2 regions of the Undibacterium sp. GrIS 1.2 genome follow, and region 2 is predicted to be linked to the other one. Evidence: predicted binding sites of a transcription regulator. Region 2 holds the regulator's gene; the other holds the start of a gene.
What was found. Region 2 encodes sigma-54, which starts transcription at its own class of promoters, with help from an activator protein. Its sites were predicted from a motif close to TGGCANGNAANCTGCTTT; they were not measured.
Positions count from the first base shown of each region.

Region 1: the regulator sigma-54 is predicted to act here: its motif matches at 3,798-3,815, upstream of urtA (urea ABC transporter substrate-binding protein).

Region 1 is NZ_JBEONP010000014.1:60,880-66,578, forward strand. It holds gene urtC (urea ABC transporter permease subunit UrtC) at 1-332, opposite strand, end outside; gene urtB (urea ABC transporter permease subunit UrtB) at 329-1,930, opposite strand; gene urtA (urea ABC transporter substrate-binding protein) at 2,289-3,542, opposite strand; gene AAKU61_RS08250 (DUF349 domain-containing protein) at 4,105-5,699, shown strand, end outside.
Region 2 is NZ_JBEONP010000005.1:61,349-67,047, forward strand. It holds gene ggt (gamma-glutamyltransferase) at 1-1,423, shown strand, start outside; gene hpf (ribosome hibernation-promoting factor, HPF/YfiA family) at 1,711-2,055, opposite strand; gene AAKU61_RS03390 (RNA polymerase factor sigma-54) at 2,209-3,705, opposite strand; gene lptB (LPS export ABC transporter ATP-binding protein) at 3,723-4,463, opposite strand; gene lptA (lipopolysaccharide transport periplasmic protein LptA) at 4,465-5,043, opposite strand; gene lptC (LPS export ABC transporter periplasmic protein LptC) at 5,063-5,699, opposite strand, start outside.

The DNA of each region.
Region 1 (5,699 bases), on a different contig from region 2:
TCACTTTGATACACGCCATCGCGGCCAATTGCCCGCATCAAATACATGCCATGCGCATAGCCACCTAGCGCAAAAAATACACCATGACCCAGCGATAAAATACCGGTGTAACCCCAGACCAGATCAAGTGCCAGCGCCGCCATCGCGTAGCACATAAACTTACCGATCAGGGCAATCGTATAGCTGGAAATGTGTAAGGTATGACCCGCTGGAAAACTTAAATTAAGTATGGGCAACAGGGCGGCAATAAGGACACAAACGATGATGCCGGTCCAGGCCGGACGTGAGAAGAAGGAAGGATTGTTATAGCTTTGTGTTGGGGCGCTGATCATTCGACACTCCTGCCTTTCAGTGCGAATAAACCTTGTGGTCTACGTTGGATGAAGACAATGATGAATACCAGGATGACGATTTTTGCCATCACCGCACCGGCAACGGGTTCTAAAAATTTATTCACTTCGCCCAAGCCGATGGCGGCAATGACGGTGCCCGCCAATTGACCGACGCCGCCCAGTACGACCACCATAAACGAATCAACGATATAGCTTTGACCCAGATCAGGGCCGACATTGCCTAACTGCGACAAGGCGACACCACCCAAGCCGGCAATACCCGAGCCCAAGCCAAAAGTCAGCATATCAATTTTGCCGGTAGCGACGCCAACGCAATCCGCCATACGACGATTTTGTGTCACGGCCCGAACGAACAAACCCATTCTGGTTTTGTTCAAAATTAGCCAGACGACAAACACGACGATGAAGGCGAAAAAAATGATGAAGATGCGGTTGTACGACAATACCAGCGATCCCAACACCGTAATGCCACCAGACATCCAGGATGGATTAGAAACCTCCACATTTTGCGCGCCGAAAATAGTGCGTACCGTTTGCATCAGCATCAGGCTAATACCCCAGGTACAGAGTAAGGTTTCTAGCGGTCGGCCGTATAGCCAACGAATGACAGTACGTTCTAAAAAAATCCCCACCGCACCAGCAACAATAAAAGCGGCAGGTAGCGCGACGATCAAATAGGCGTCCAGCGCACCAGGGATGAATTTGCGGAATAGCATTTGCACGACATAGGTAGTGTAAGCACCGATCATCAATAACTCGCCATGCGCCATATTGATGATGCCCATCAAACCAAAGGTAATCGCAAGGCCCAGCGCGGTGAGTAGTAAGACGCTACCTAGGGACACACCATAGAATAAATTACCAATGAACTCGGTACGTGCCAGCCGGGAATCAATGGCTTTTAAGGTCGCGCTGACCTCTGTCCGGATGCTGGCATCTGCTTCAATAAAACTACCGTTGGGATTTTTATCCAGCATTTTTTGCAGCAAAGGTTTGAGCTTGGCATTACTGCTGCCGACTAAGGAAGTGACAGCGGCTTTACGTTGCGCTGCACCGGGTGATTGCAGGTTAGCGGTGGCAATCACCAGTTGTAAAAGCGATTTCACCTCGGGATCGGATTCTTTTGCATAGGCTTTGCTGATGAGCGGTAGCTGTTCCAAGCTGGCATCGGTTTGCAAGCTAGTGGCTGCTGCCAGGCGTACAGATTTGTCTGCAGAAAATAACTTCAGGCCGGAGAGGGCATTGTCGATAGCACCACGCAGACGATTATTGATACTGATCGCATCGCTACCGTCGGGTAATTTACTGGATTTTCCGGTGGCGGGATTGTAGGCATTGTCGCCATCGACGATCAAAACTGCGCCGTCTGTTGTGGTGTATAGCGATTCGCTTTTGAGTGCATTTAAAACTTTGCTGCTATCGTCATTTGCCAGTGCTGCTATCTCGGTGACTGCGGCGATACGGGTATCGGGATCATCGCTGTTTAAGCCTTGTAAAAGTTTGGCATCAATCGCAGCTTGCGCGGCGCAACTCATGCAAAACAGGACAGTCAAAATACTGAATTGGAATATTTTCATAGGATATTTTGAGGTCGATTTTGAGTACTGCCAGACTTACCTTACAGAGATGAAGGTACAAAAGTACAAAAAGGATGTCCATTATTTCTGCGGCTTCCAGGCCAATTATGGTCTGGAGACCGCCAAATCATTGGACGTTGAAAATTAGAAATTTCTAAAAACCAGTTAATTAAGAGCCCACAAAATAATTAAATACGACTTAATACGACCTAATACGATGCGCGTCATTCCTGCGTGCTTTTAGTAGGAATCCAGAGACGTATGTGGATGACAACACGTCTCTGGACTTCTGCCTAGCTAGCAGGAGCGACGGACAAGCAGATAGTTTTTTTGAAGCCCCGCTATCACTATCGCGCTATTACATTTTTTGCTTTGCCTCATTACCAGGGATGTACGGACTCCAAGGTTGTGCGCGAATAGTTTCTTTCGTTTTATAAACGACATTGAACTGGCCATCCGCTTTGATCTCACCGATCATTACTGGCTTATGTAAATGATGATTGGTTGCATCCATGCTTAAGACAAAGCCAGACGGTGCTTTAAAGGTTTGTCCGCCCATTGCTGCAATTACTTTGTCGGTATCAGTAGATTTGGCTTTTTCTACTGCTTGCTTCCACATATAGATACCGACATACGTCGCTTCCATCGGATCGTTAGTCACAGCGGTAGCTGCATTCGGTAATTTTTTGGCGACCGCGTAGTCTTTCCATTTTTTAATGAACTCGGTGTTGACCGGATTTTTTACCGACTCAAAATAATTCCAAGCTGCCAGATGGCCGACTAAGGGCTTGGTATCAACACCGCGTAGTTCTTCCTCGCCGACTGAGAAGGCGACGACAGGGACGTCGGTCGCTTTCAGACCTGCATTACCCAATTCTTTATAAAACGGTACGTTGGAGTCGCCATTGATCGTGGAGATGACGGCAGTTTTGCCACCAGCGGAGAATTTCTTGATATTGGCAACAATCGTCTGATAATCAGAATGACCAAACGGGGTGTAGGCCTCGTCAATATCAGTATCCTTCACGCCCTTGCTGTGCAAAAAGGACCGTAAGATTTTGTTGGTAGTGCGTGGATAAACATAGTCAGTGCCGAGCAGAACAAAGCGCTTGGCTCCGCCGCCTTCTTTTGACATCAGATATTCCACCGCTGGTATCGCTTGTTGATTTGGGGCGGCACCAGTGTAAAACACGTTTTTCTCTAGCTCTTCACCCTCGTACTGCACAGGGTAGAACAGCAGGCTATTAAGTTCTTTAAATACCGGCAAGACAGATTTACGGGATACCGATGTCCAGCAACCAAACACGACCGACACCTTATCTTGTGAAATCAGTTGCCGCGCTTTCTCTGCAAACAAGGGCCAATTGGAGGCGGGATCGACGATCACCGGCTCCAGCTTTTTACCCATTACGCCACCTTTGGCATTGATCTCATCAATCGTCATTAATGCCACGTCTTTGAGGGAAGTCTCGGAAATTGCCATCGTGCCCGACAGCGAATGTAAAATTCCGACTTTAATCGTATCTGCTGCCAATGCCTGTGCCATCCAGGTTGATGCAGTCAAAGCCATAGCGCCGAGTGCGGTCGCTTTTAGTACGGTACGACGTGACATAATTTCTCCTTGGTGTTGAAGTAATAGACGTGTAGTAATGAGCGTAGTTGAGAGCCTGATGACTAATTTATTTGGGTATGTATAAGTGTGTGAGTAATTCCTATTTGGTTGAGAGACAATCGCAGCAAACCATCATCGTACTGAGCCACGACATTGCAAATACTTGCTGCGATAATTACTTTGCCATTTTCACGTAGCAATATCACTGTGACGGACTTCCTAAAAGTAGGAATTATTTGTACGCAATAAAAATAAATAGCAGTTTATGTGCCAGCTTGTGCGCTACGTTCACTACTAGCTACTCAACCCCATATAGACCAAAAGCCTAGATTTGTTTGCTACAAATATGTGCAGAGAAATGGTTTAAATCCCTTCTTTCGTGCGTAGTGAGAATATCTACAACAACTGACAGATGTTGGTGCAAGCTTAATTGCTGAAAATACTGAATTGACAGGGTGAGTGCTTCATCTAGCCGAACCCCATGCCCCCAAGTCGAATCCAGCCGAATTCGGCCGAATCTTGCTATCATGCAGTTTTTGCCCACCTACCAATCCAAACACTCATGTTCGATTTCCTTTTTAAGCGCAAACCTAAAGCAACATCTTCCTCTGCCAATAGCAATTTAGCCGCCGCTAACGCTGCCAGCCTGGCGAGCGTTGCCAAAGCAGATCAACAGCAACAAATTGCCCAGGCGCGTGCCGCTGCCTTGGCTAAGTTAGAGAGTCTGGCAAGCAATCCCGGTGCAGAAGACGCAATCGTTAGCTTGTTATTATCTTGTGATTTTGCTGACGGTCGTTTTAAAGCGGCTAATCATGTACACAGCGCAGCCGCGCTGCAAAAAGTACTGAGCGCAATGCGCAACACAGATAAGCGTGTTGCCAAACTGATGCAGGCACGTTTGGATGTGCTGGCGCAAGCAGATCAACAGCAACAACTGGCTTTGCGCTGTATCAATCAAGCGCAGCAGTTGGGTTTACAAGCTAGCTTAAATCCGCAGCAAATTGCTGATCTGGATAAGTTGGTGGCAGGCCTCAAACATTTTCCCGATGCTTTAAAAGCAGAATTTGATGCCCACTACACGATATTGCAAACACGCTTGCAGGCACAGACGGCGCTGCAAAGACAGGTGCTGGATCTGGTACAGCATTTGACCATATCCCAAGGGATTGCTGACGACGCCCATGGCGCTCAGTTGGATATATGGCAGCAAGCCTTTGATTTATGCTTGCAACAGGCAGAAGCTGTGGCTTTACCTAAAAATTTGCTGGCAGATTTCACGCATAAAATGCAGGCCGCACGTGAACAATGGGCGCAACTACAAAAGCAAAAAATAGCCGATGCTAAAACCTACATATCAGCACCAGTGTCAGCACCTGTAGCTACGACGATTGAATCAAGCACAGAATTTGTCGCTGCTGAAACTTCAGACAGCGTAGATGTAGCGCCTGCTAATGCAATGCATACTGATCCAACATCGACGGAAAAGCCTGCGCAAATTACGACGCCTTCATCAAAGGCTAAACCAGTCAAGCTGGTACAGGTCAGCACAGAGCAAATTTTGGCGGCGATCCAAGATATGGAGGCAGCCTTGGAGCAGGGTAGTGCGTTGCTGGCGCAAAAACTGGAGCGTGAGGTATTGCGTGGTGTTGATCTCAAACACACTGGCTTAAATGCAGAGCAAAAAGAACGTTTATTCAAAGTCCAGAGCGAGCTTGGGCGATTACTGTCATGGGCCAAATGGGGTGGCAGTATCTCCCGCGATGAACTGATCAAAGCGGCAGAAGAATTGCCATCAAAAGAATTGGAACCTGATAATCTGGCAAAAAAAGTAAGCGGCTTGCGTGAGCGCTGGAAGTCTTTAGAAGCTAGCACTGGCGGTGCGGCTAGAGAAATCTGGGATCGCTTTGATACCGCCTGCAATCTGGCCTATGCACCGGCTGCTGCTTATTTTCAGCAATTAGCAGAAGAGCGCAAAGTTAATTTGGAAAAGGCTGAACTACAACTAAGCGAGTGGCGCATTACTGCTGATGCCTTATTGCAGACAATACAGACAGCACCAGATTGGAAAGTCATCTCACAAACTGCGATGCAGATGAAGCAAACCTGGCAAACATTATCTGCGGTTGATCGTAAAAATAAAGCCCGGGTTGATGGACA
Region 2 (5,699 bases):
GGGTAAAGACATCGCACTGGATTTCCGCGAAATGGCCCCCATCAAAGCAAGCCGCGACATGTATCTGGATAAAGCAGGCAAAGTCATTCCTGGCAAATCACTCTACTCGCATTTGGCGATTGGCGTACCTGGAACTGTCGCCGGATTGACGCAGGCGCTAAGTAAATACGGCACCATGAAATTATCAGATGTCATTGCACCTGCGATACAACTGGCAGAACAAGGCTTTGAGGTAAGTCCACATCTAGCCAGCATCCTCGACGCAGAATACGACCATTTGGGCGCGTGGGAGTCGAGCAAAGCGATCTTTTTTAAAAATGGCAAACCTCTGGTCGCAGGTGAAAAATTAATCCAAAAAGATCTGGCTGCATCCCTCAAGTTGATTGCAAAAGAAGGCGCGAGTGCTTTTTATCAAGGCGCCATCGCAAAGAAAATTGTTGCAGAAATGGCGCAGCATGAAGGCATCATCAGCGCAGAAGATATGAAAAATTATAAGGTCGTCGAGCGCGAACCCGTCAAAGGTAGTTATCGCGGCTATGAAATCGTGGCCATGCCGCCACCCAGCTCAGGCGGCGTACACATCGTACAAATGTTGCATATTCTTGAACACTTTCCGATTAAAGAACAAGGCAGTAATAGCGCACAAAACTTACACCTGATGGCGGAGACCATGAAGCTCGCTTATGCCGATCGTTCTGAATATTTGGGCGATCCCGATTTTGTCAAAGTACCGATTAAAGCACTGACATCACGCGCCTATGCTGATGAGTTATCAAAGAAAATTAATCCAGAACATGCAACGCCGTCCGATCAAATCAAGCCCGGTAAACTAGCGCCTTACGAAAGTGATCAAACTACCCATTTTGCTACAGCAGATCAGTATGGTAACGTCGTCGCAACTACCTACACGCTGAATCTGAATTTTGGTAGCGGCATCGTTGCTAGCGGCACCGGCATTACCTTAAATAATGAAATGGATGATTTCTCCGTAAAAGCGGGTGCTCCCAACGCGTTTGGATTACTTGGTGGCGATGCCAATGCGATTGCGGCATACAAGCGCCCGCTCAGCTCAATGTCACCGACAATTATTTTAAAAGACGGACGACCATTTCTGACCACAGGCAGCCCGGGGGGTAGCCGGATTATCACCACCAGTTTGCAAATTATTATGAATGTGATTGACCATGATATGAATATTGCCGAAGCCAGCATTGCGCCTCGCATTCATCATCAATGGATGCCAGATCAATTGCGCGTAGAAAAAGGGATCACTATCGATACCTTAAACATACTGGAGCAAAAAGGTCAGCATCTGAGATTGTCACCGACTATGGGGCGCACACAAACGATACAAATGAGCAATCAGGGATTTGATGGTTATTCAGATCCGCGCAATCCCGACGGAAAAACTTTAGGGTATTGAGGTTAAATTTAAATGCGTACAAGCTAATCTGTGCGGCTTAAAGAAATGAATAGCTACGAGTGTCGCTTATTTCTCCAGTACCCAATATAAATACTCTCCCCAGGTATATTTTAGTTGTCCATGTAATTACTGGACAATAAGCCATATTTATAAAAATAATATGGGAGTATATTTATATCAGCGCATAATCTTCGCAAAAAAATCAAGTGTTACGTAAACAAAAAAAGGACGCCGGATTGCGTCCTTTTTTGCTATTTTCTAATCGAAAAAGCGACTAAGTCATCTGCTTACACTGGCGTCGGATCGGGTATGTGTTTGATCGCGTCATGTTGATGATTTTGGATTTTGTCTTTATGTTTAATGACTTGTCGGTCCAGTTTGTCGATGAGAGTGTCGATGGCGGCGTAGAGATCTTGTGCCAGGCTTTCAACATGAATATCTTTGCCACTGATGTGCAGATTAATGTCTGCTTTATGGCGTTTTTCCTTTTCTTTGAGCTTGTCCACGGTCAGGATGACGGCGATATCAATTACTTGATCGAAATGCCGCCTGATACGTTCAAGCTTATTTTGCACATGTTCACGAATTGCAGGAGTTACTTCGAGGTGATGTCCACTGATGGTGAGATTCATACTACGCTCCTTGGTAATCTTACTTGTTACAAACATTTTGTCTTAACTCAATTAATGTAAATTTAATCAGACGATGAATTGGCAGACTAATACTTAAATTATTTATTGAGCTAAATTATATATAGCAACACACGAGGATATTTCAAGAACAAGTTACAAAGATTTGCGCAGGCTTACTGGCGGGATTTTCAAGGCCTCGCGATATTTGGCGACTGTGCGTCGCGCAATTACCATGCCTTGTTCTCCCAGCATGTCTGCAATCTTGCTGTCAGAGAGTGGGATTTTCTGGTCTTCTGCTCCTATCAACTGCTTGATGAGTGCACGTATCGCGGTGGATGATGCTTCCCCCCCTGCTTCCGTCGCGACATGGCTACCGAAGAAATATTTCAACTCAAACATACCATGCGGGGTCAGCATGTATTTTTGCGTCGTTACACGAGAAATAGTGCTCTCGTGTAAACCCAGTGTATCAGCAATTTCGCGCAACACAAGTGGTCGCATTGCAACGGCACCGTGCGTGAAAAAATTACGTTGTCTTTCAACTATCGCTTGTGAAACCCGCAAAATCGTATCAAAGCGTTGCCGCATATTTTTGATTAGCCAGCGCGCCTCTTGCAATTGGGAACCTAGCGTACCGTCACCCCGATTTTGCTTCATGATGCTGGCGTACATACTATTAACACGTAGCTTTGGCATCACATCTTGATTGAGTAATACTTGCCAGCCGTTCACTGTCTTTCTGACTATCACATCCGGCACGACATAATCTGAAGCCGCCACGGCAAATTCAGCACCCGGTTTGGGGTTACATTGACGAATAACCACTTGCGCTTCGCGTAAATCCTCGTCATCACAATTAAGGATTTTCTTCAACTTATTAAAATCTCTTTGAGCGAATAAAGTGATGTGGCTCTCAACAATTTTTTGCGCCAGCCGACGCGTCACAAAAGGAATTTTAGGAAAACGTTTAATCTGCAAGGCCAGACATTCGGATACATTTCTGGCACCGACACCGCTAGGGTCAAAGTTCTGCAACATGTTCAGCGCAAAGGATAATTCTTCCGGCTCAACACATAATTCCAATGGCAAGCTGGCATGAATTTCTTCAAGCGTTTCCATCAAATAGCCATTGGTATCCAAGGCATCAATCATCAGCTCAATCAGAGCACGATCACGGGGCTCGCGAATGTTCAATCGCATCTGCTCCAACAAGTGATCTCTGAGGCTAGTTTGTGCTGCTTCTAACTGCGGACGTCCGTCATCTTCTTCTGACGATTTGCTGCCTTGAGGAACATCATCAAAGCTCCACTCTTCTTCATTCGCGCTGGTGCTATCGGCAGAGGCAGCGACTTCGCTAAGCTCGGCATTTTCAGTACTGGCACTTGCAGTAGCTGCATCGCCATTCATTTCTGGCGCGGCGAATTCAGTTTCAGAATTATTCGTAGTCGCACTGATGGCGCCGTCGGCCAGCAAGCGCACTGCATTATCCATAGGATCATCTACCCGCTCCAACATGGGATTGTCGGAAAGTAGATTTTCTAACTCTTGATGTAGCTCCAGCGTGGACAATTGCAGCAAACGTATCGATTGCTGCAATTGGGGCGTTAAGGCCAAATGCTGGGACGTGCGGAGTTGCAGGCTTTGCTTCATCATCGTATGGCTTCCCGCTACATGCGGAAATGCTCTCCCAGATAAACTCGGCGAACCGATTCGTCTTTAATGATATCGTCTGGCTTACCAGTCGCCAACACAGCGCCCTGATTAATGATGTAGGCATGGTCACAAATGCCAAGAGTTTCGCGTACATTGTGATCTGTGATCAGAACGCCGATACCCCGGTTTTTAAGGAAGCGCACAATCCGTTGGATCTCAATGACGGCAATCGGATCGACGCCTGCAAAAGGCTCATCCAACAACACGAAACGAGGATTGGTTGCCAATGCTCTGGCGATCTCTACCCTGCGACGTTCACCACCCGACAAGGATAAAGCCTGATTTTCACGAATGCCGTCAATCTGCAATTCGGCCAGCAAGGTGTCTAAACGTTTTTCAATTTTCTTTTTACTCAGAAATTGATCGTTTTCATCTTTTTGTAATTCAAGAACTGCACGGATATTGTCTTCTACAGACAGCTTACGAAATACCGAGGCCTCTTGCGGCAAATAAGATAAGCCCAAGGTTGCACGTTTGTGTATGGGTAAGCGCGAGATATCAACACCATCAATATTGATCTCACCGGCATCAGAGGGTACCAGTCCAACAATCATATAAAACGATGTAGTCTTGCCAGCGCCGTTCGGACCTAGCAAACCGACCACTTCACCGCTCTTTACTTCCAACGACACGTCACGGACGACTTGCCGCGCGCCATAGCGCTTTTGCAAACCCTTAACTAATAATGTACTCATCTTATTCTTTGACTTTTTTGTCGGATTTTGGAGCCAAAATTAACGTCACACGTCCGCCACCGTCAACAGATTTTCCAGACGTATTATTAGTCGCCACGAATACATCGCTAAGACTGTCGTAGGATAAAAAGTCGCCCTGCTGTTCCTGTGTGACGGTTTTACCTTCAAGATATTTCACGTCAGCCTTAGAAATAAATTTTACTAATTCTGTCCTGGTGTCATATTCGACCCGGTCTGCTACACCTTCTACCCATAAGTCTGGACCGCCGTCACGCTTTTGACGGAAAAATACTTTGCCGCCCGCAACAGCATAGAGAACAGCACTCTGCGTTCCATCTTGTGCGGTTGTCACGACAGCGCGCTCGGCTTTGACTAACAAGGTACCTCGGGTCAAAACGACATTCCCCGTGATGGTAGATACGTTTTTCTTCCCTTCGGAAATAGAATGATCTGCGGTAATTTCTGTCGGCTTATCGGCATCCGCTTTTTCAGCAAATGCCGCCGAATGTAAAACTACTGCACTGACAGCACATAAAAAGCCGCCGATCAGATGCTTGGATTGTTTATTGTGGAAGCTCATTACTTGCTCTCCATTTTGATTAATTAGATGTTTTTTGCTTCGTGCCTGACTTCGCACCTGGCTTAGTAAAATGCATGTGAACCTGACTTAGTAACTGAGTCTCTTGTGTCTCATTATTCGCCGTCATTCCAACTGCATGTGTTTCTGAATTTTGTGAATACAAGGTCACGGGATGATCTGTTTTCATCGTATTCAGATCGGGTAACAACAATAGATAATCGGTATTTAACTGCATGTATTTTGTAGTATCACTCTCAGGCCTTACTACCTGAACATTGTCATACAGATGAATCTCGTCACTTTGGGTATTAATCTCAACTTGTGCTTTAGCTTGCTCGCTAAGTTGTGCAGTTTTTTGCTCTACCAGTCCGCGATCAGCACGTACTGTTACAGGAGTTTTATCTTTATCAAAACTATTAATACGGGGTTGTGTAATTTCAAAATTATCATATTGCGGGTTATGAGTGAGCCGGCTACCGGTGACATGAAAATTCGCCTGTCCTTTGTTCGACAAACGGATGAAATTAAAATTTTCCACATAGTAATCAGGATCGGTACGAGCAGCACTGCGCATATTTCCTTCTTCATCACTTTTGCGTAAAACTTGCAGCACCCAAAAGCTACCCATCGCAATTACGCCGAGCATAATAATGCCT